DNA from 2 places in the Buttiauxella gaviniae genome. Region 1 is predicted to be linked to the other one. Evidence: predicted binding sites of a transcription regulator. Region 1 holds the regulator's gene; the other holds the start of a gene.
What was found. Region 1 encodes PhoB, which activates phosphate uptake and scavenging genes when phosphate is short. Its sites were predicted from a motif close to CTGTCATAAAACTGNCNNAT; they were not measured.

Region 1 (9,483 bases):
TCATCGCCTCAACGTGGCTTATCACGCCGATGGTTTTGCCGCTGGCATTAAGCGTGTCGAGCGCATCCAGCGCCGTATCCAGCGTTTCGGCATCCAGCGTGCCAAAGCCCTCATCCAGGAATAGCGAATCAATACGCGTTTTATGGCTCACCAGGTCGGACAGCGCCAGCGCCAGCGCCAGGCTCACCAGGAAACTTTCGCCGCCGGAAAGTGTGCGCGTGTCACGGACCGCGTCGGCCTGCCACGTATCCACCACTTGCAGCTCTAAAGCCTCGCTATCTTTGCGTTGCAATAAATAGCGCCCGTGTAAGCGATTAAGCTGGTTGTTCGCCAGCCACACCAGATTATCGAGCGTCAGCCCCTGGGCAAATTTCCGGAATTTATCGCCTTCTTTCGAGCCAATTAGGGCGTTGAGATAGCCCCAGTCTTCCACCTGTTGCTGGCACTCAACGATTGCCAGCATGAGTCCTTGTTGGCGCTGGCGGTTTTCCGCATCATGTTGAAGCTGCTGTTGGATTTGCCCTTGCTGAGTCGTGTTCTCGCGCAGTTGCTGATTGCAGCGTGCGAGCTGCTGCTGCAGAGCATCTAATTCAGCATCACTCGCCAGCGATTCTGGACGAGCCACGTGATGCTCGATCAGCGCTTTTTCCGCCTGCTGGCAGAGAACCGTTTGTTGCTGATGCTGTTGCTCAAGTTTTTGTTTTTTCTGCTCAAGCTGTTGGCGTTCGCCCTCATCCAGCAAAGCTGCCTGGAAAGTTTCTATGTTTTCAAACGGGCTTTCGGCCAGCGCTCTGAGGAAATGTTCATGCGCCTGGGTTGCACGTGCCTCTTCCTGCTGGCTCTGCTGTTGCAGCGTCTGCCACTGGCTTTCCAGAGCAATACAATCGCTGTGAAGCTGGTGCCAGGTTTGTAGCGCAGAAACCTGCTCGCTTTCCGATAATGCTGCAGGGGTGGTGCCATCGTCGACCAGGGCGTTGAGCACATTTTCCAGCGTAGCTAACTGCTGCTGCAAACGCGGAAGCTGCTCACTGCGTTGCTGCCAGCTCTGAGATTCCTGCTGACGTTCTGCGATCCAGCTCGTTTCCTCGCCGGAAGCGGGGTGTTGCAAACCCATATTTGTCAGCGATGCGTTCAGCGTATCGCGTTGCCCGGTGACCTCGGCAGCAAGTTTTTCATACTGCAGCCGCGTCTGAGAAAGCTGCTCTTCCAGCACGATGCGCTGGCTGAGTTGATGCAACGCCTGTTCGCGCTGCTCTTCGTTTTCCAGCCACTGCTGGAGATCATCCTCTGGTGCCAGCGCCAGTTGCAGGTGGGCACACAGTTGTTGCCAGCGTAAACGCAGCGCGGTTTCTTCTTCGTCCAGGGCAGTGATTGCGGAAATCAGGTTTTCGCGCTGCTTACGCTGGGTATCAAGCTGACCTTTCATCGCAAAGCCCGTCTCCGCAAGGCTCGCCACTTCACGTTTTAATGCTGCATGCCGCTGCTGGTTCTCTCCCGGCACAATGGCCTGATAATCCGCCACCGCCGGATGCTGCGTGGAGCCGCACAGCGGACAGGGTTGATCGAGCTGCAAATGGGCGCGTTCTGCTTCAAGGCTGACAATCCGCAATTCCAGCTCACACACTTTTTCCAGGTCGCTTTCATGCTGTCGGCGTTCTTTATATTGCTGCCGTTTTAGCGCCAGCTCCGCATCGCCTTCGGTAATCAGCTTATCAAGCGTTGCAATTTCTTGTTGTTGCTGATTTTTTCGCTTGAGAAGCGAAGAGAGCTGCGGCTGTAACGTCGCAAGCTGCTGCCGATGAGGACGTGCGGTCACCATCGCCTGTAAATGAGCACTCACTTCTTCAGCGTTAAGTGACAAAGCGGGCGCGGGCAGTCGTTCCAACTTTTTCTGGCTGGATTCAATATCGCGCTGCAAGGTTTGTAGCTGAGCGGCATCGCGCTGTTGCTGGTTGAACGCCATGCGCCAGCCTGCGAGTTCTGCACCCCACTGGCGATAACGGTCATGTGTTTTTAGCCATTCTTGCAACTGCGTGTTTTCTTGTGCCAGTTTTGCCGTCTGATTTACTGCTGCAATGCGCGTCTGCTGGCGGCGCACCGTTGCCTGATGTAAGCGAGTATTCACTTCTTCGGTTTGAGCATGCGTTTTTTGCAGCGTAGTTTGAAGTTCCTGCAGCCGCTGCCAGTCAGGGCGCAATTTTTCTGCCGGTTGTGCACGCTGGAGTTTAGCCAACTGCGGCGCTGCTTCTTCAATCGCCTGGGCGGCAGTTTTCAGCGCGAGCTCAGCCTGCATGTGGCTTTGGGTGAGTTGGTTAAGTTGGGTTAGCCACTGCTGCTGTTGCTGGAGCGTAACCTGTTCTGCAAGCACGGCTTTTTCTGCTGTAGTCAGTGCTTGCAAACTCTCTGAGAGTTGCTGGCGCTGCTCTTCGCTTAACAGCACGACCCCTGCGGCCTGCGCCTGAAGGTTCTCAAGCTGGCAACGCATATTTTTATGATTTTCGAATACTGCCGCAGAGACCGTGCCGTAAATTTCAGTTCCGGTAAGCTCCTCAAGCAGTGACGCCCGGTCATTGGCATCGGCGTTTAAGAACGCGGCGAATTGCCCCTGGGATAGCATCATTGAGCGGGTAAAACGATCGTAATCCAGGCCGGTCAGTTTGGCGGTGACATCCAGTTTGTCTTTAACTTTATCGGCAATGATTTTTCCGTTCGCCACTTCTGCCAGCTCTACGCGCGGGGCCTGCAGATTGCCATTTACCGCGTTGCGCGCGCGGTTCTGGCTCCAGAAAGCACGGTATGCCACGCCTTTGACTTCAAACTCGACTTCCGCCAGGCATTCGGCGGTGTCACGCGTCATCAGGTCATTTTGCGACTGAGAGACGGTATTGAGCCGTGGGGTTTTGTGATAAAGCGCGAGGCAAATCGCATCCAGCAGTGTGGTTTTCCCCGCACCGGTGGGGCCGGTAATGGCAAACAAACCGTTGCTGGCGAAAGGTTCGCTGGTGAAATCTATTTTCCATTCCCCTTTCAGGGAGTTCAGGTTTTTTAAGCGCAGGCTAAGGATTTTCATGCCTGTTCCTCCGCGTCATGCAGGCTCGCCACCGTTTGAGCAAACAGGGTGCGCAAACGGTGGGCGCGTTCTTCGGTAGTTTCTTCCTGACTCAGGCGGCGTTCAAAAACCTCTTCAACCGTCAGTTCACTCAATGTTTCTTTATGCTGCTGAGCAATAACGCGCTCGCGCTGTTCACGGCTTCGGCGCAGCAAAACGACTTCGACGGGCAGTGTTTCGGTGAGTTGCTGAATATGGCGTTGCATATCATGCAGATATTCATCGGTGGCGATTTCAATATCCAGCCATACTTTGGGTTCTGCGGGAGCATCGCACCACTGTGCAAGCTGCTGTTCTATTTCACTGAGCGAACCTTTGATAACCGCTAAAGGCTGGCTGACAGGAACCGTGAGCGGCATAACGTCATGAAGTTTACCTTCGGCAAACTCAACCAGATATACGCTTTTGGCCTTGCCGGTTTCATCAAAACTTAAAGGAATCGGCGAGCCGCTGTAACGGATATGTTCGGTACCGCCAATGAGTTGCGCCCGATGAATATGGCCCAACGCGATGTAATCCGCCTGCGGGAAATGCTGCGCCGGGAAAGCATCAAGCGTGCCGATATAAATGTCGCGAACCGCATCACTTTTGGTCACGCCGACGGTGGTTAAATGCCCGGTGGCGATAATCGGCAGCTTCGTATCAGCGCGTAATTCGCAGGCTGCGCTGTAACACTGCTGATAATGTTCGCTAATGGCTTCCATTAATGAACGCTGTTTTTCATGGCCGGACAAACCCGCCTGGCTGCTCTGAATATCGCGTGGTCGCAAAAAAGGGATGGGGCAGAGTATCGCGCCAGGCTGGCCGGCTTTCGTATTAAGGATGATCGCCTGCTGGCTGGCATCATGGCGCGCGCTGGCGATAACGTAGGTATTCAGGCACGCCATCAGTTCGCGGGATTCATTCAGCGTGGCAACGGAATCATGGTTCCCTGCCAGAACCACCAGAGAGCAGCCGGTCGCCTGAAGCAGCACCACAAAGCGGTTGTACAGTTCACGGGCATAGCTTGGCGGCGATCCGGTATCAAAGATATCGCCAGCAACAATTATGGCATCCACATGATGTTCGACGGCCGCGTTCAGTAGCCATTCAAGAAAAGCCTGGTGCTCCGGCCCGCGGCTTTTGGTATAAAAATTTTGACCAAGATGCCAGTCCGATGTGTGAATGATGCGCATATCTATCCCATGCCAGAAAAAACCTGCGGGGATTATAAGGCCTGGCATCACGAAGGGCACTTATGGTTGTCATAATTCAAGGTGATGAGTCATTGAGCGGTCATGTTTTTCATAAATCTGTCATAAATCTGACGCATAATGGCGCGGCATTGAAACAACAATAATTATTCCTTGAGCAAGGCGAATCATGGCGAAGCGTATATTAGTCGTAGAAGATGAAGCTCCAATCCGTGAAATGGTGAGCTTTGTGCTTGAGCAAAACGGTTTTCAGCCCGTAGAAGCGGAAGATTATGACAGTGCAGTGAATCTCCTTATCGAACCTTTCCCCGATCTGATCTTGCTGGACTGGATGTTGCCCGGCGGCTCCGGGATTCAGTTTATCAAACACCTCAAGCGTGAAGCCCTGACGCGTGAAATACCGGTGATGATGCTGACGGCGCGTGGCGAAGAAGAAGATCGCGTGCGCGGCCTTGAAGTCGGTGCGGATGACTATATTACCAAACCGTTTTCTCCGAAGGAGCTGGTGGCCCGCATCAAAGCTGTGATGCGCCGTATTTCGCCGATGGCGGTTGAAGAAGTCATTGAGATGCACGGGTTAAGTCTTGATCCCTCATCACACCGTGTGATGGCGGGTGAAAACCCATTAGATATGGGGCCAACGGAATTTAAGTTATTACACTTCTTTATGACGCATCCGGAGCGGGTGTACAGCCGTGAACAGTTGCTTAATCACGTCTGGGGCACCAATGTTTATGTCGAAGACCGAACGGTGGACGTCCATATTCGGCGGTTACGCAAAGCGCTCGAACACAGTGAACATGACAGAATGGTACAAACAGTACGCGGTACGGGCTATCGGTTCTCAACCCGTTTTTAATTCTTTCTCAGGAGAGTGACGCGTGCTGGAACGGTTGTCATGGAAAAGGCTGGTGCTGGAGCTGGTGCTCTGTTGCATTCCCGCCGCCATTTTAGGCCTCATCTTTGGCCATTTACCCTGGTTTTTATTACTGTCTGTCACCGGGCTGCTGGTCTGGCATTTCTGGAATTTGCTGCGTTTGTCGTGGTGGTTGTGGGTGGATCGCAGTATGACGCCGCCGCCGGGGCGGGGGAGTTGGGATCCACTGCTCTACGGCCTGCATCAGATGCAGTTGCGTAATAAAAAACGCCGTAAAGAGCTGGGAAGTCTTATCAAACGCTTTCGTAGCGGTGCGGAATCGCTGCCCGATGCGGTGGTGCTGACCACTGAAGAAGGGACAATCTTCTGGTGTAACGGGCTCGCTCAGCAACTCCTGGGTTTGCGTTGGCCGGACGATAACGGGCAAAACATTCTTAACTTATTGCGTTACCCGGAATTCACCCGTTATCTGTCCCAAAAAGATTTTGCCCGCCCGCTAACGCTGGTGCTTAACAATGGTCGCCATCTGGAATTTCGCGTGATGCCTTACAGTGACGAACAGTGGCTGCTGGTGGCGCGGGATGTCACTCAAATGCACCAGCTTGAAGGTGCGCGGCGCAACTTTTTCGCCAACGTCAGCCATGAGCTGCGAACGCCGTTGACCGTGTTGCAAGGCTATCTTGAGATGATGCAGGACCAGGCGCTGGAAGGGCCGCTGCGGGAAAAAGCGCTCGGCACAATGCGCGAACAAACTTCGCGCATGGAAGGGCTGGTTAAGCAGCTTCTGACGTTATCCAAAATTGAAGCGGCTCCGGCGATGGTGCTCAATGAAAAGATTGATGTGCCTTTGATGCTGCGTGTGGTGGAGCGCGAAGCGCAAACGCTCAGCCAGAAAAGGCAAACGCTACAGTTTGAAATCGATTCCACTCTGAAAGTGTTTGGTAACGAAGAGCAACTGCGCAGTGCGATTTCGAATCTGGTGTATAACGCGGTAAACCACACGCCAGAAGGGACGCATATTACGGTGAGCTGGAAGCGGGTCGCGGGTGGCGTGAGTTTTAGCGTGGCCGATAGCGGCCCGGGGATTGCGGCAGAACATATTCCTCGTCTGACTGAGCGTTTCTATCGGGTAGATAAAGCGCGTTCACGTCAAACAGGCGGCAGCGGGCTTGGGCTTGCGATTGTAAAGCATGCGTTAAGTCATCACGATGCGCGGTTGAATATTGAAAGCCAGCCTGGCAAAGGCTCGACGTTCTCCTTTGTACTACCTGAGCGTTTGATTGTTAACGAGAAAGTGGTGCAGGCAGAGTAGCTCAAAGGTGTCATGTCAAAATAACTTTCCACAGGCCCTAATTTTGGCCTGTGTTTTTTTTAGTCTATTGTAAATCAAAAAACCTTAATTGGTGATATTTTAACCACATAAAAGACCATGATCTTTTCTTATGATTAAACTAATCAACCAGGAATTGTGTTAATTAAAGCATATCAATCTGGTTTTTAGATCCCTTCTTGCCTTCAAACGCTATAAGCGTTTTAATTGCCGCCCTGTGATTGGCAGACAGACTGGATATGAGTGGTAATTCAAACAACTATTCTTCTCCACCGATCCCGGAAAGGATTTTCCGCTGCTGTAATTGCCGATTGCCGCTTTTATGCTGAGTTTACCGGCATGAAAATTTGAATACTTTCAACACCACACATCCACAGGCTGCAAATATTTTATGACCCATCATTTAAAATCTCGTGACATCCTGGCATTGGGCTTCATGACCTTTGCGCTGTTTGTCGGCGCCGGTAATATCATTTTCCCGCCGATGGTGGGTCTTCAGGCAGGTGAACACGTTTGGTGGGCATCGCTTGGCTTCCTGGTCACCGCAGTGGGTTTGCCGGTGCTTACGGTTGTCGCTATCGCCCGCGTTGGCGGCGGTATTGATAGCCTGAGCTCACCGATTGGCCGCCGTGCGGGCCTGGTGCTGGCGACGGTTTGTTATCTGGCCGTTGGCCCGCTATTTGCGACTCCGCGTACCGCGACAGTTTCCTTTGAAGTCGGGATTGCCCCGTTGACCGGTATGGGCGAGCTGCCGCTGTTCATCTACAGCCTGGTCTACTTTGCGCTGGTAATGGGTATTTCCCTGTACCCTGGCAAACTGCTGGATACCGTCGGCCATGTGCTGGCTCCGGTAAAAATTGTGGCGCTGATTATTTTATCAGGGGCGGCGATTCTTTGGCCTGCGGGGGGGATTAGCACCGCGACTGAGGCCTACCAGAATGCTGCGTTCTCCAACGGTTTCGTCAATGGTTATCTGACCATGGATACCCTGGCGTCGCTGGTATTCGGGATTGTTATTGTTAATGCCGCACGTTCTCGCGGCGTGACCGAAGCGCGTCTGCTGACTCGCTACACCATCTGGGCAGGTATTATCGCGGGTATCGGTTTAACACTGATTTACCTGGCGCTGTTCCGTTTGGGTTCCGATAGCGCAACGCTTGTGGATCAAGGCGCAAATGGCGCGGCCATTCTGCATGCTTACGTTCAGCACACCTTCGGTGGCGCGGGCAGCATCTTCCTGGCAGCGTTGATTTTCCTCGCTTGCATGGTAACGGCAGTTGGCCTGACCTGTGCTTGTGCTGAGTTCTTTAGCCAGTATTTGCCGCTCTCTTATCGCGCACTGGTGTTTATCCTTGGGCTGTTCTCGATGGTGGTGTCAAACCTGGGCCTGAGCCATCTGATTCAGATTTCAATCCCCGTGCTGACGGCCATTTACCCTCCGTGTATTGCACTGGTCGTGCTGAGCTTTACTCGCCCATGGTGGAATAACTCATCGCGAGTGATTGCTCCGGCAATGTTAATCAGCCTGCTGTTTGGCATCGTTGATGGAATTAAGGCTTCAGCAATCAGCAATATATTACCTGATTGGACCGCGCGTTTACCGCTGTCTGACCAGGGCCTGGCATGGCTCATCCCAACCTTGATTATGGTGGTTATTACCATCATTTGGGACCGGGCAGCAGGGCGGCAGGTGGCTTCCGCCGCGCACTAAAATTTGATTTGTTGTTTAACCACGGGGCTTTGCTCCGTGGTTTTTTTATTATTAAGCAGGGTGTGGAATCAATGGAAAACGCTAATAAACTCAAGCGCGGCTTGAGTACCCGGCACATACGCTTTATGGCGTTGGGCTCGGCAATTGGCACCGGGCTGTTTTATGGCTCGGCAGATGCAATCAAAATGGCAGGGCCGAGCGTTCTGCTGGCTTACATTATCGGCGGCGTGGCGGCTTATATCATCATGCGTGCGCTGGGCGAGATGTCGGTTCATAACCCTTCCGCCAGTTCGTTTTCTCGTTACGCGCAGGATAACCTTGGGCCGTTGGCGGGCTATATCACCGGCTGGACTTACTGCTTTGAAATATTGATAGTGGCGATTGCGGATGTCACCGCATTCGGCATTTATATGGGCGTCTGGTTCCCGGCGGTGCCGCATTGGGTCTGGGTTTTGAGCGTGGTGCTGATTATCTGCGCCATCAACCTGATGAGCGTGAAGGTATTTGGCGAGCTGGAGTTCTGGTTCTCCTTCTTCAAAGTTGCCACCATCATCATCATGATTGTCGCCGGTATCGGGATTATCGTGTGGGGGATTGGCAACGGCGGCCAGGCAACGGGCATCCATAATTTATGGACCAACGGCGGCTTCTTCAGCAACGGCTGGATAGGCATGATTATGTCGTTGCAGATGGTCATGTTCGCCTACGGCGGCATCGAAATTATCGGGATTACCGCCGGTGAAGCGAAAGACCCACAGAAATCTATTCCGCGTGCGATCAACTCAGTGCCACTGCGTATCCTGGTGTTTTATGTGGGCACGCTGTTTGTGATTATGTCCATTTACCCGTGGAACCAGGTGGGCACCTCCGGTAGCCCGTTCGTGCTGACCTTCCAGCATATGGGGATCACCATCGCCGCAGGCATTCTGAACTTTGTGGTTATTACCGCTTCTTTGTCCGCGATTAACAGCGATGTGTTCGGCGTTGGCCGTATGCTGCACGGTATGGCGGAGCAGGGCAGCGCGCCGAAAGTGTTCGCTAAAACCTCACGCAACGGGATTCCGTGGGTGACGGTCATGGTGATGTGCTGCGCGCTGCTGCTGGCGGTGGTATTGAACTACCTGATTCCTGAAAACGTCTTCCTGGTGATTGCATCGCTGGCGACATTTGCCACCGTGTGGGTCTGGATAATGATCCTGCTGTCGCAGATTGCTTTCCGTCGCAAGCTCTCTCCTGAAGAGACGAAAGCGCTGAAATTCCCGG
Region 2 (9,483 bases), 1.6 Mb from region 1:
CTATGAACAAAAGGTAACGAATATGGCAAAGCACCCAACGGGTAAGCATCTGCGCGCGCCGGTCACTTTTAACGATAAAGATCTTCTGGTTTACGTGGTGCGCGGTTCAAAAATTGAAGATATGCCTGCGGACGAAGATGAAGATTATCCGGGCGATATGCAGATGCTGATGCCGCAACTGTCTAAAGATTTTGATGCGGAATTAAGCGAAGCGCTCGACGAGTGTGCATCGGGTGATGTGATTGTCTTTATGTGTACGACGGACATGATTTTCGAACATGGCTATTCGAAAATTAAAGCGATGCGTACTGCGTAAATCAATAAACCCAGTGCTCGCGCGGTACTGGGTTTTCCCTGAGTTGCCTTCGATCTAAATCCCCTCATCATTATTCGAACGAGCAATTTTCACCGTCGTGTCATGAGTTACTTCAATCAGAAAGTTCCTGGTAGATATGAAGTCTCTAACGGGTTTGACCCGGCGCAATACTTAATGCAACGATCATTTACACGCATAAATGTGTATGGGCAAAATCGCGTCCGGTCTGATGGTTTACTGGAAAGGAAAACAGCGTAAAGCAGACAATAAGGCCATTAAGGGAAATATAAATACAGCATAAAAACGTTATTACTGATGAATAGCAAACACTGAGACATTGATGAAAAAAATTATTCTTGCACTTGCCACCACCGCACTGATCGCGGGTTCTTTATCCCCGGCATACGCTATTACAGCTTCTTATCGTGCGAAACTTGAACGTTCAGGCTGTACCCAACTCACGGATGCAGACGGTAGTTGCGATACGTCAAAGACTAGAGCACAGAATCAGAAAAAAGCGGCTGCAAAGAAAAGCAAAACTGCGACTACAAAACAGAAGTAATGATTCAAAAACAAGCCCTGGCGCAATGCCAGGGCTTGAAGAGTTAGTGCCCGTAAAAAATCTCGCCTTTCATGGCACGAACAATTTTCCCTTCCGCGTCGGTAATCAAGACGTAGTTTCCGCCCATGTACGTCCAGTGGCTGCCTGCTTCTGGGGCAGGCAGGTGTCTGATTTGCCAGGCGTCAATCTGATACGGTTTGGTGCGGTATAAATCCGGCACGATGTCGCCAATTTTAAATGGCTTGTAATCTGCATGAAATTCAGTGATTTCAAAAGACGAACTGGTTGGTGCGGGCACGGCTACAGGGGCATCCGCAGCGTGAGCGGAAAAGGCCAGGGGTAAAGAACCCGCCATCAGGGCCGCGGATAAAACAAATACATTCAATTTACTCATATCTACTCCAGATACATTCATCTGCCGAATTTCAAATAATGCCGTTATCTCTATCACGTTGTTTCGCTAGAAGTAATCAATTTTTCGTTACGTGAAGTAAATGCCTTGCGGTAAGCCGCAGGAGTCTTCGAGAGCCTGGCGCGAAAATGGTGGCGTAGCGTGGCCGCGCTGCCAAAGCCCACGCGCTCGGCAATATCCTCTACAGACAGCGTGCTGCTTTCCAGCAAATCACGGCAGCGGGTCAGCCGCATAGTTAGCAGCCAGCGTGCGGGTGTGGTGCCGGTAGCGGCAGAAAAACGCCGTAAAAAAGTTCGCGGGCTCATGCCGGTGAACGCGGCCAGGGATTCCACCGAATGTTCATCGGCAAGATGAGCCTGCAGGTAATCAAACAGCGGACTCAGGCGCGTGCTTTCATAGGCGACCGGAACGGGCTGCTCGATAAACTGCGCTTGCCCGCCGACACGATGAGGGGGGATTACCAGCCTGCGGGCAACGCTGTTCGCCGCACCCGCGCCATAATCACGCCGCACCAGGTGCAAACTCAGATCTATACCTGCCGCACTGCCTGCGGAGGTCAGCACGGAACCGTTGTCGATATAGAGCACATCCGGCATCACCTGAATTTTGGGGTAACGCTGTTGCAGTTTTTCGGTATAGCGCCAGTGTGTGGAGGCCGGTAAACCGTCCAGCAAACCGGCGGCTGCCAGTACAAACACGCCGGAGCAAATTGACATAATTCTCGCCCCACGCGCATGTGCGGTTCGCAAGGCTTCACACAGCGCGGGAGGAACCGGCTCGTCGGCACCGCGCCAGCCGGGCACAATAATGGTTCCTGCTTGTTCCAGTAAAGCGAGGCCACCGTCGACCGCAATCCGTATACCGCCGGTGGCGCGTAGCTCACCGGTTTCCAGACCCGCGACGGCAAAGCGATACCAGTTATCACCCATTTCCGGGCGCGGCAGGCCAAAGACTTCAACGGCGACGCCAAATTCAAAGGTACACAGGCCGTCATACGCCAGGGCAACAACAAAAGGGTTTTGCAACGGAGTCGTCCATCAGTTTGTCATAATCTTCACGTTATCTGTCATTTCTGCCACACGTCAAGTCACACTCCAGGCTCTATAGTCATAGCTCACCCAAATGAGGAGCACTTATGAGTTACGTTACTGATTTCCCGCCTGCCGCACCTGAAATTGCCGCCGCCCATTTTCTCCAGCGGTTGAGCCTCGAAACGGACTGCGATGATGTGCACACGGCGATGAAAGAAGGGGACGTCGATTTCGTCCTGCTGCATGTCGTTGGCTCGCCTGAAGCCTTTGCGCGTCGCCATATTCCAGGGGCGTTGCATTTGCGCCATCGTGATATGTCATCAGAGCGTATGGCCGAATGGCCTGCGGACACGCTGTTTGTGGTGTATTGTGCGGGGCCACATTGCAATGGTGCAGACCGCGCAGCGCTGAAACTGGCACGCCTGGGGCGCCCGGTAAAAATGATGATAGGCGGAATAACCGGTTGGGCCGATGAAGGATTTAGCTTTGCCTGAGCGCTAAATTCGCTATCCGCAATACGCTAAGTACGTGTAATCTCTGCCTCACTTTTGTCAGTAATAAGGGAAGTCACAATGTCGATTTACAGCGAAACCAATGCGCAGTTCATCCTGGGTTTAAGCAACTTGTCTGCCATCCTTGATAAAGCAGCCGCCTGGGCGAAAGAGAATGGCAAAACCGAAGAGAGCCTGTTGGAAGCAGCTTTGGCGGCAGATATGTATCCTCTGGTGCGCCAGGTACAAATTACCACTGATATGGCAAAACGTGCCGTTGCACGTCTGGCGAATGTTGACGCGCCGGTGATGGAAGATAACGAAACCAGCTTTGCGCAGCTTCAGGCGCGCATCAGCGCAACGGTCGCGTTCATGAAAGGGATTACCGACGCGCAGTTAGATGGCGACGACGAGCGCCCAATCGTGGTGATGGCCCGCGAGCACGAGCTACGTTTTACCGCCCGCGGTTACGTGTATAAATTTGCGACCCCGAACTTCTATTTCCACTTCACCACCGCCTACGACATCCTGCGCCAGGCCGGTGTTCCGCTTGGTAAACGTGATTTCGTCGGCCCAATCTTCTAAATAATATTGCGCCCGTTAACTAAGCTGATAATGCCGGTTCGGGCGCAACTTCTCTGGCAGATTTTCACTCTCGTCCATATCGTGTAAATCGCGTTCGATGGTGTTGCAAATCGCATCCAGCGGCAGATCGTTATCTTCGGTGCCAAACGGCTCCTCAAGCTCTTCTGCCAGGGTATCGAGCGAAATAAACGTATAGGAAATAAACACCGATAAAAACGGCGTCATGTAATGCAGATCGGTGACCAACGCAAACGGCAACATGATGCAAAACAGATACACGGTGCGATGCAAAATCAGCGTGTAGGCAAATGGCACAGGCGTTCCGGCAATACGTTCGCAGCCACCGGCAACCGCCGAAAGCTCATTAAGATGATGATTCAGACTGCTCCAGACCACATCAGAAATCAGCCCCTGTTTACGTTTATCCGCCAGCCAGTCCGCCATTAGCTGCAAAATGCGATTACACGGCGCGTGGCTTTTCAGCACCCACTGGAGCTCTTCCTGCGTCAGATATTTTTTTAATGTCGCTTCATTAGGTTGCTTGCGCAGCGTCAACCGTAGAGCATGGCAAAAAGCCGTCTGCAAATTCACAAAATGTTTAATCTGGCGCTCATCCGTGCCCAGCAGGCTTTTTGCTTCACGCAAAAAAGAGCGCTGCGTGATCGCCAGTTGCCCCCACAGCGTACGCGCCTCGTTAAAACGCGCATAACAGGCGCTGTTTCTGAACCCTAAGAAGATGGCAATCGCCACGCCGAGAATACTAAACGGCGCGATAGTGAGCTTTATGCCAAGCGCTTCATACCACGGCAAAAAGAAAATCACGCTAATCGACAGCGCCAGATTCAGTAGCAGACGAGAATAGATTTTTTGCAGAACCGAACCATGCCAGACAAACAGGCGGGTAAACCAGTGTTGATGCGGGCGAACAATCATAATCAGGAAACTCAAAAACAGGACGTCATATTTAACGGTAAAGTGTGACGTAGATCAATCATGAATTTACATTGATTTAACAACATGAATTATTTTCAATAACCATGAAAGATTTTCGTTTGTGGGCAACTCACAGTTCTGCCATTCTCCATTACACAATAGCCGTCCAGATGGCTAAATATTCTAATAATGAATTATCACCTTGCTAAATCAATTGCGAGGTTATGGAGAAAACACATGCCACAGTCCTTATCGCATCGCGCACCTTTCCGAGCCGACATCGTCGGGAGTTTTTTACGTCCTGCCGCGATCAAAAATGCCCGCGTGGCGTTCGCCTCAGGGGATATAGATGCCAGCCAGTTGCGTAAAATTGAAGATGAAGCGATTCGTGCGTCGGTTGAGCAGCAATGTGCCTGCGGCCTGCATGTGGTGACTGACGGGGAATTTCGCCGTGCCTGGTGGCATTTTGATTTCTTCGACGGCCTGCAAGGCGTGGAGCGTTATGAGTCAGAGCAGGGCATCCAGTTCAACGGCGTACAGACCAAAGCGCATAGCGTGCGGGTGGTGGGCAAACTTGGCTTCGGCACGCACCCCATGCTGGATGATTTTCGCTACCTGAAGAGCATCAGCGGTGACGCGGTGCCAAAAATGACCATTCCAAGCCCGAGCGTGCTGCATTTCCGCGGCGGCCGCAATGCCATCGACAGTAATGTTTACCCTGATTTAAACGTCTATTTTGACGATCTCGCCACCACCTGGCGCGATGCGATTCAGGCATTTTACGCAGCCGGATGCCGCTATCTGCAACTCGATGACACCGTCTGGGCCTACTTATGTTCAGATGCACAACGTAAAGAGATTCGCGAACGAGGCGATGATCCTGATGAACTGGCGCACATTTACGCCCAGGTGCTGAATAAAGCATTAGAAGGGAAGCCGGATGATTTGGTTGTCGGGCTGCATGTTTGCCGCGGTAACTTCCGTTCAACGTGGATTTCAGAAGGCGGCTACGAGCCGGTAGCGGAAGTGCTGTTTGGCTCAGTCAATGTCGACGCCTTTTTCCTTGAGTATGACAACGACCGTTCAGGCGATTTTGCACCGCTGCGCTTTGTGCGCCCGGGCCATCAGCAGGTCGTTTTAGGGCTGATCACCACTAAAAATGGCGAGTTGGAAAACCCGGAGTTGATTCAGGCGCGTATAAATGAAGCGGCGCAATATGTCGATCTCAACCAAATCTGCCTCAGCCCGCAGTGCGGTTTTGCTTCAACAGAAGAGGGTAATAGCCTGACGCCTGAGCAGCAGTGGGACAAAGTCCGGCTGGTGACGGGGGTTGCTGAGAAGGTTTGGTAACTAGCTTCGACCCCACCCCAACCCTCCCCTTACCAGGGGAGGGAGCCGTTAACTCCTCCCCCCTGGGCTGTGGCGGTTTGCTCCTCCCCTGGTAAGGGGGAGGTTGGGTGGGGGTCATTTAAACGTCAAGCCAACTTAAACACCGCAACAGTTTCATTCAGCGCCTGCGACTGCTCTTTCAATGACATCGCCGCTGCCGACGCCTGTTCAACCAACGCGGCGTTCTGCTGGGTAACCACATCCATCTGCACCACGGCCTGGTTGATCTGCTCAATGCCACGGCTCTGCTCGCCGGTAGACACCGCAATCTCTTCCATCAGCTCAGTCACTTGCTTAATCGCATTGGAAATCCGCTGCATGCTTTCGCCCGCACGATTCACCAGATCGCTACCGATGTGGACCTGCTCGCCCGAAAGCTCAATCAACTCTTTAATTTCTTTCGCGGCAACGGACGAACGCTGCGCGAGATTGCGAACTTCGCTGGCGACCACTGCAAACCCACGGCCTTGCTCCCCGGCGCGCGCGGCTTCCACTGCGGCGTTCAGCGCCAGAATATTGGTCTGGAAAGCAATATCCTCAATGATGCTAATAATATTGTCGATTTTGCTGGAGCTGGATTCGATATTACGCATCGAATCAATCACTTCGCTGACAATCTCATTCCCGTCATTTGCCGCAACTAACATCCCGCTGGCGAGCTTGTTCGCCTGACGGGAGTTGTCCGACGTAAGTTTCACCGTGACGGTAAGCTGTTCCATGCTGGCCGCCGTTTCGCCCAGGGACGATGCTTGTTCCTCAGTGCGGGCAGACAAATCCGTATTACCGGCGGCAATCTCTTCAGACGCATATGCCACCGTTTGGCTTGATTCGCGCACCTGGCCAATAATGCTCGCCAGAGAAACGCGCATCTGTTCAAGCTCACGCATCATCGCGCCAATTTCGTCATTGGCTTTCGCGACAATCGGCGTATGCAGCAGGCCGTTGGCGATTTCGGTGCAATGCGTTTTGGCTTTATCCAACTCGGTTAACACGCGGTTTTTCAGCAGCATGAAAACAGCGCCCAGAATCACGATAAATATCAGCGCAAAAATGGCGATGCTGAAAAGACTCTGGCTGAAACCGGATTGTGCGTCTTTGTTCAACTGCTGGGCGTAATGTTCGCGGAAGGTCAGCAGCTTATCCAGCGCCACTTCAAACTGTTTATCCAGTTGCGGCAGCGTGGTGGTTACCAGCGCTCGCGCCCGAGCAACGTCGTTGGCTTTCACCGCATCCAACAACGGCTGCAAACCCTGCTCGCGATAATTCACAAAACTGCTTTGATACGCATCGCTTAACACTTGTTCACCCGGCTGCTTCGGGGCGTCAAGATAAGCCCGGAAAGCGGTGTTGGCCTTATCCAGCACCTGCTGAGCGCCGTTTAATGCCAGTTGCCCTTGATCGTTGGAACCCTGTTCACGCTCTTCTAACGCTTCCATGGCACGAACGCGCAGTGTGCGGCTATGGTTAATCGGATCGATAACCGAAAGCACCACACGAATTTCCCGGTTTACGTTGTCCAGAGACTGATTACTGCGGGTTAACGCCCAGATGTTAGAGGCGGTACTGGCTAAGAAGATCAGCAGTAACGTGCTGAAAACTAAAATCGAAAAACGCCTTACTGTCATGCAATTCCCTTATATTTACGAAATATCCTGACTCGTTTCAGCCAGTGCTGGTGGGGTTATCGGCATGCCGGGTGAGAAATTTAGCGTCATATTTCTGTCATATCGCTGCTCTATAAATCCTCCATCAAAACCAAGGATGCGAACATCATGAAATTAAAACCTTTTGCGCTGTTGTTGACCGCTTTATTCCCTCTGGCAAGTCATGCGGCACAGCCGCAAGTTGATCGTTACGTTGTCACCTTTCCGCAGGGGGATAATGTGGAATACAAAGGCACCTACGCGACGAATTTCCCGAATGGATTGCCGGTTGGCGTAGGCTCCGGCCTGCAATTTATTCGCAAAGACGGCGAGGCGTTAGTCTTTGCCACGGTGACGGATCGCGGCCCCAATGCAGATTCTCCAAAATCTGGCAAAAAAGAGTCGAAGATTTTTGCTAACCCGAAATACACCCCGCTGTTGATGACTATCCGCGTTGCCGGTGGCAAAGCGGAAGCGACGGACGCCCATGCGCTGCATGACGAAAACGGGCCCATCAGCGGTTTGCCGCTGCCGGAAGGCTTGATTGGCGCAACCAATGAAATCGCTTTAAGCGATACGTTGCAGCAATTGTCGAGTGATAAACGCGGGCTGGATACCGAAGGCATCACGCCAGATGGGAAAGGGGGTTACTGGCTGTGTGACGAATATGGCCCGTTTATTATCAACATCGACGGCAACGGTAAAATCCTCAAAAAATACGGCCCGCAGGCAGAACAAGGCGAGCAGGGCGTGGCGGGTGGTTTACCCAATATCATCAAATGGCGTCAGGCCAACCGTGGCTTCGAAGGTATTACGCGCATGCCGGACGGGCGCATTATGGCTGCGGTACAAAGCACTCTGGATATTGACGGAAAAAGCAAAAACACGGCGCAGTTCACCCGTCTGGTGAGTTTTAACCCTGAAACCGGCAAAACGGAAATGTACGGCTATCCGATTGATGTCGATGTCTACAAGAAAGCCAAAGACGCCAAAATTGGCGACATTGTGGCGCTGGATAACAACCGCCTGTTGTTGATTGAGCAGGGCGGCGATAAAAACAAAGTAATGCGCAACCTGGTCTATGTCGTGGATTTAAGCCAGGCGAGCGACCTGACGGCCTTCGATAAAGAAAAAGCCCCGGAATTTGACGACGCTGGGCAACTAAACGCGCGCGGGATCAAACTGGCCGAGAAAAAAGAGGTGGTAGATCTGCGCAAACTGGGCTGGCAGCAAGAGAAAGCCGAAGGGATGACGCTGATTGATAACCAAACCATCGCGGTAATCAACGACAACGATTTTGGCCTGCAAGCGGTGCTGGAAAACCCGGATGATTATGAAGTGGATGGCAAAGGGCATTTGCTGCGCGACGGCAAAGAAGTGGCAACGAAAATTGCGCTTAAACCGCTGGAAAAACCCGAGTCACAAAATGAGCTTTGGGTGATTAAGTTGCCGGAGGCGTTGAAGTAACACGGTTTTATCCCGTGTTAATGGGTGGATGGCGCTGCGCTTATCCACCTTAGAACACCGAAATTGTAGGTCGGGTAAGCGAATGCGCCACCCGACCTTTGCTTACCATAAAAACCAAAATCACACCGAGCCCCGCACCACCAGCTTCCAGTCCAGAATCTCATTCACCGTTTCAACTTCCGGGTTATCAATGCGCTCCAGCAGCAACTGCACGCTACGCACGCCGAGTTGATGCATCGGCTGCTCAATAGTTGTAAGCGGCGGGAAGGTTACGGAACCAAACGGCACGCCGTCAAACCCCATCACCGCGACATCCTCAGGAACACGCAAGCCTTGCTCATGGGCGTAATGCATCGCGCCCCCGGCCAGCGCGTCGGAAATAGCGAATACCGCATCCGGCGGTTCGGGCAGGGTGAACAGTTCAGCCATCGCCTGCACACCGGCCTGATATTCCAGGCTATCGGCATAGACCACCGCTTGCCAGTTTTTGCCGCAGGCAGCGCGATAACCTGCCTCACGCTGCTGGGAATAGAGGTAGCGTAAATCCCCGTTGATCAAGGCAATGCGCTTGTAGCCGCATGTCGCGAGGTGATCGACCGCTGCCGCCGCCGCTTTAAAGTTATCGATGGTGACCGATGAGGCGCGATAACCAGG

Region 2: AB1E22_RS20825 (esterase-like activity of phytase family protein) is a predicted target of PhoB. The motif match lies at 7,428-7,447, and genes of this name have one in related genera.

What each region holds. Positions count from the first base shown of each region.
Region 1 is NZ_JBFMVT010000002.1:2,873,786-2,883,268, forward strand. It holds gene sbcC (exonuclease subunit SbcC) at 1-3,070, opposite strand, end outside; gene sbcD (exonuclease subunit SbcD) at 3,067-4,284, opposite strand; gene phoB (phosphate response regulator transcription factor PhoB) at 4,472-5,161, shown strand; gene phoR (phosphate regulon sensor histidine kinase PhoR) at 5,184-6,491, shown strand; gene brnQ (branched-chain amino acid transporter carrier protein BrnQ) at 6,901-8,220, shown strand; gene proY (proline-specific permease ProY) at 8,292-9,483, shown strand, end outside.
Region 2 is NZ_JBFMVT010000002.1:4,427,052-4,436,534, reverse strand. It holds gene AB1E22_RS20870 (hypothetical protein) at 23-316, shown strand; gene AB1E22_RS20865 (hypothetical protein) at 657-878, shown strand; gene AB1E22_RS20860 (RcnB family protein) at 922-1,272, opposite strand; gene ftrA (transcriptional regulator FtrA) at 1,326-2,315, opposite strand; gene AB1E22_RS20850 (rhodanese-like domain-containing protein) at 2,426-2,815, shown strand; gene AB1E22_RS20845 (DUF1993 domain-containing protein) at 2,894-3,397, shown strand; gene AB1E22_RS20840 (bestrophin family protein) at 3,413-4,330, opposite strand; gene AB1E22_RS20835 (cobalamin-independent methionine synthase II family protein) at 4,568-5,680, shown strand; gene AB1E22_RS20830 (methyl-accepting chemotaxis protein) at 5,806-7,344, opposite strand; gene AB1E22_RS20825 (esterase-like activity of phytase family protein) at 7,492-8,829, shown strand; gene AB1E22_RS20820 (LacI family DNA-binding transcriptional regulator) at 8,950-9,483, opposite strand, start outside.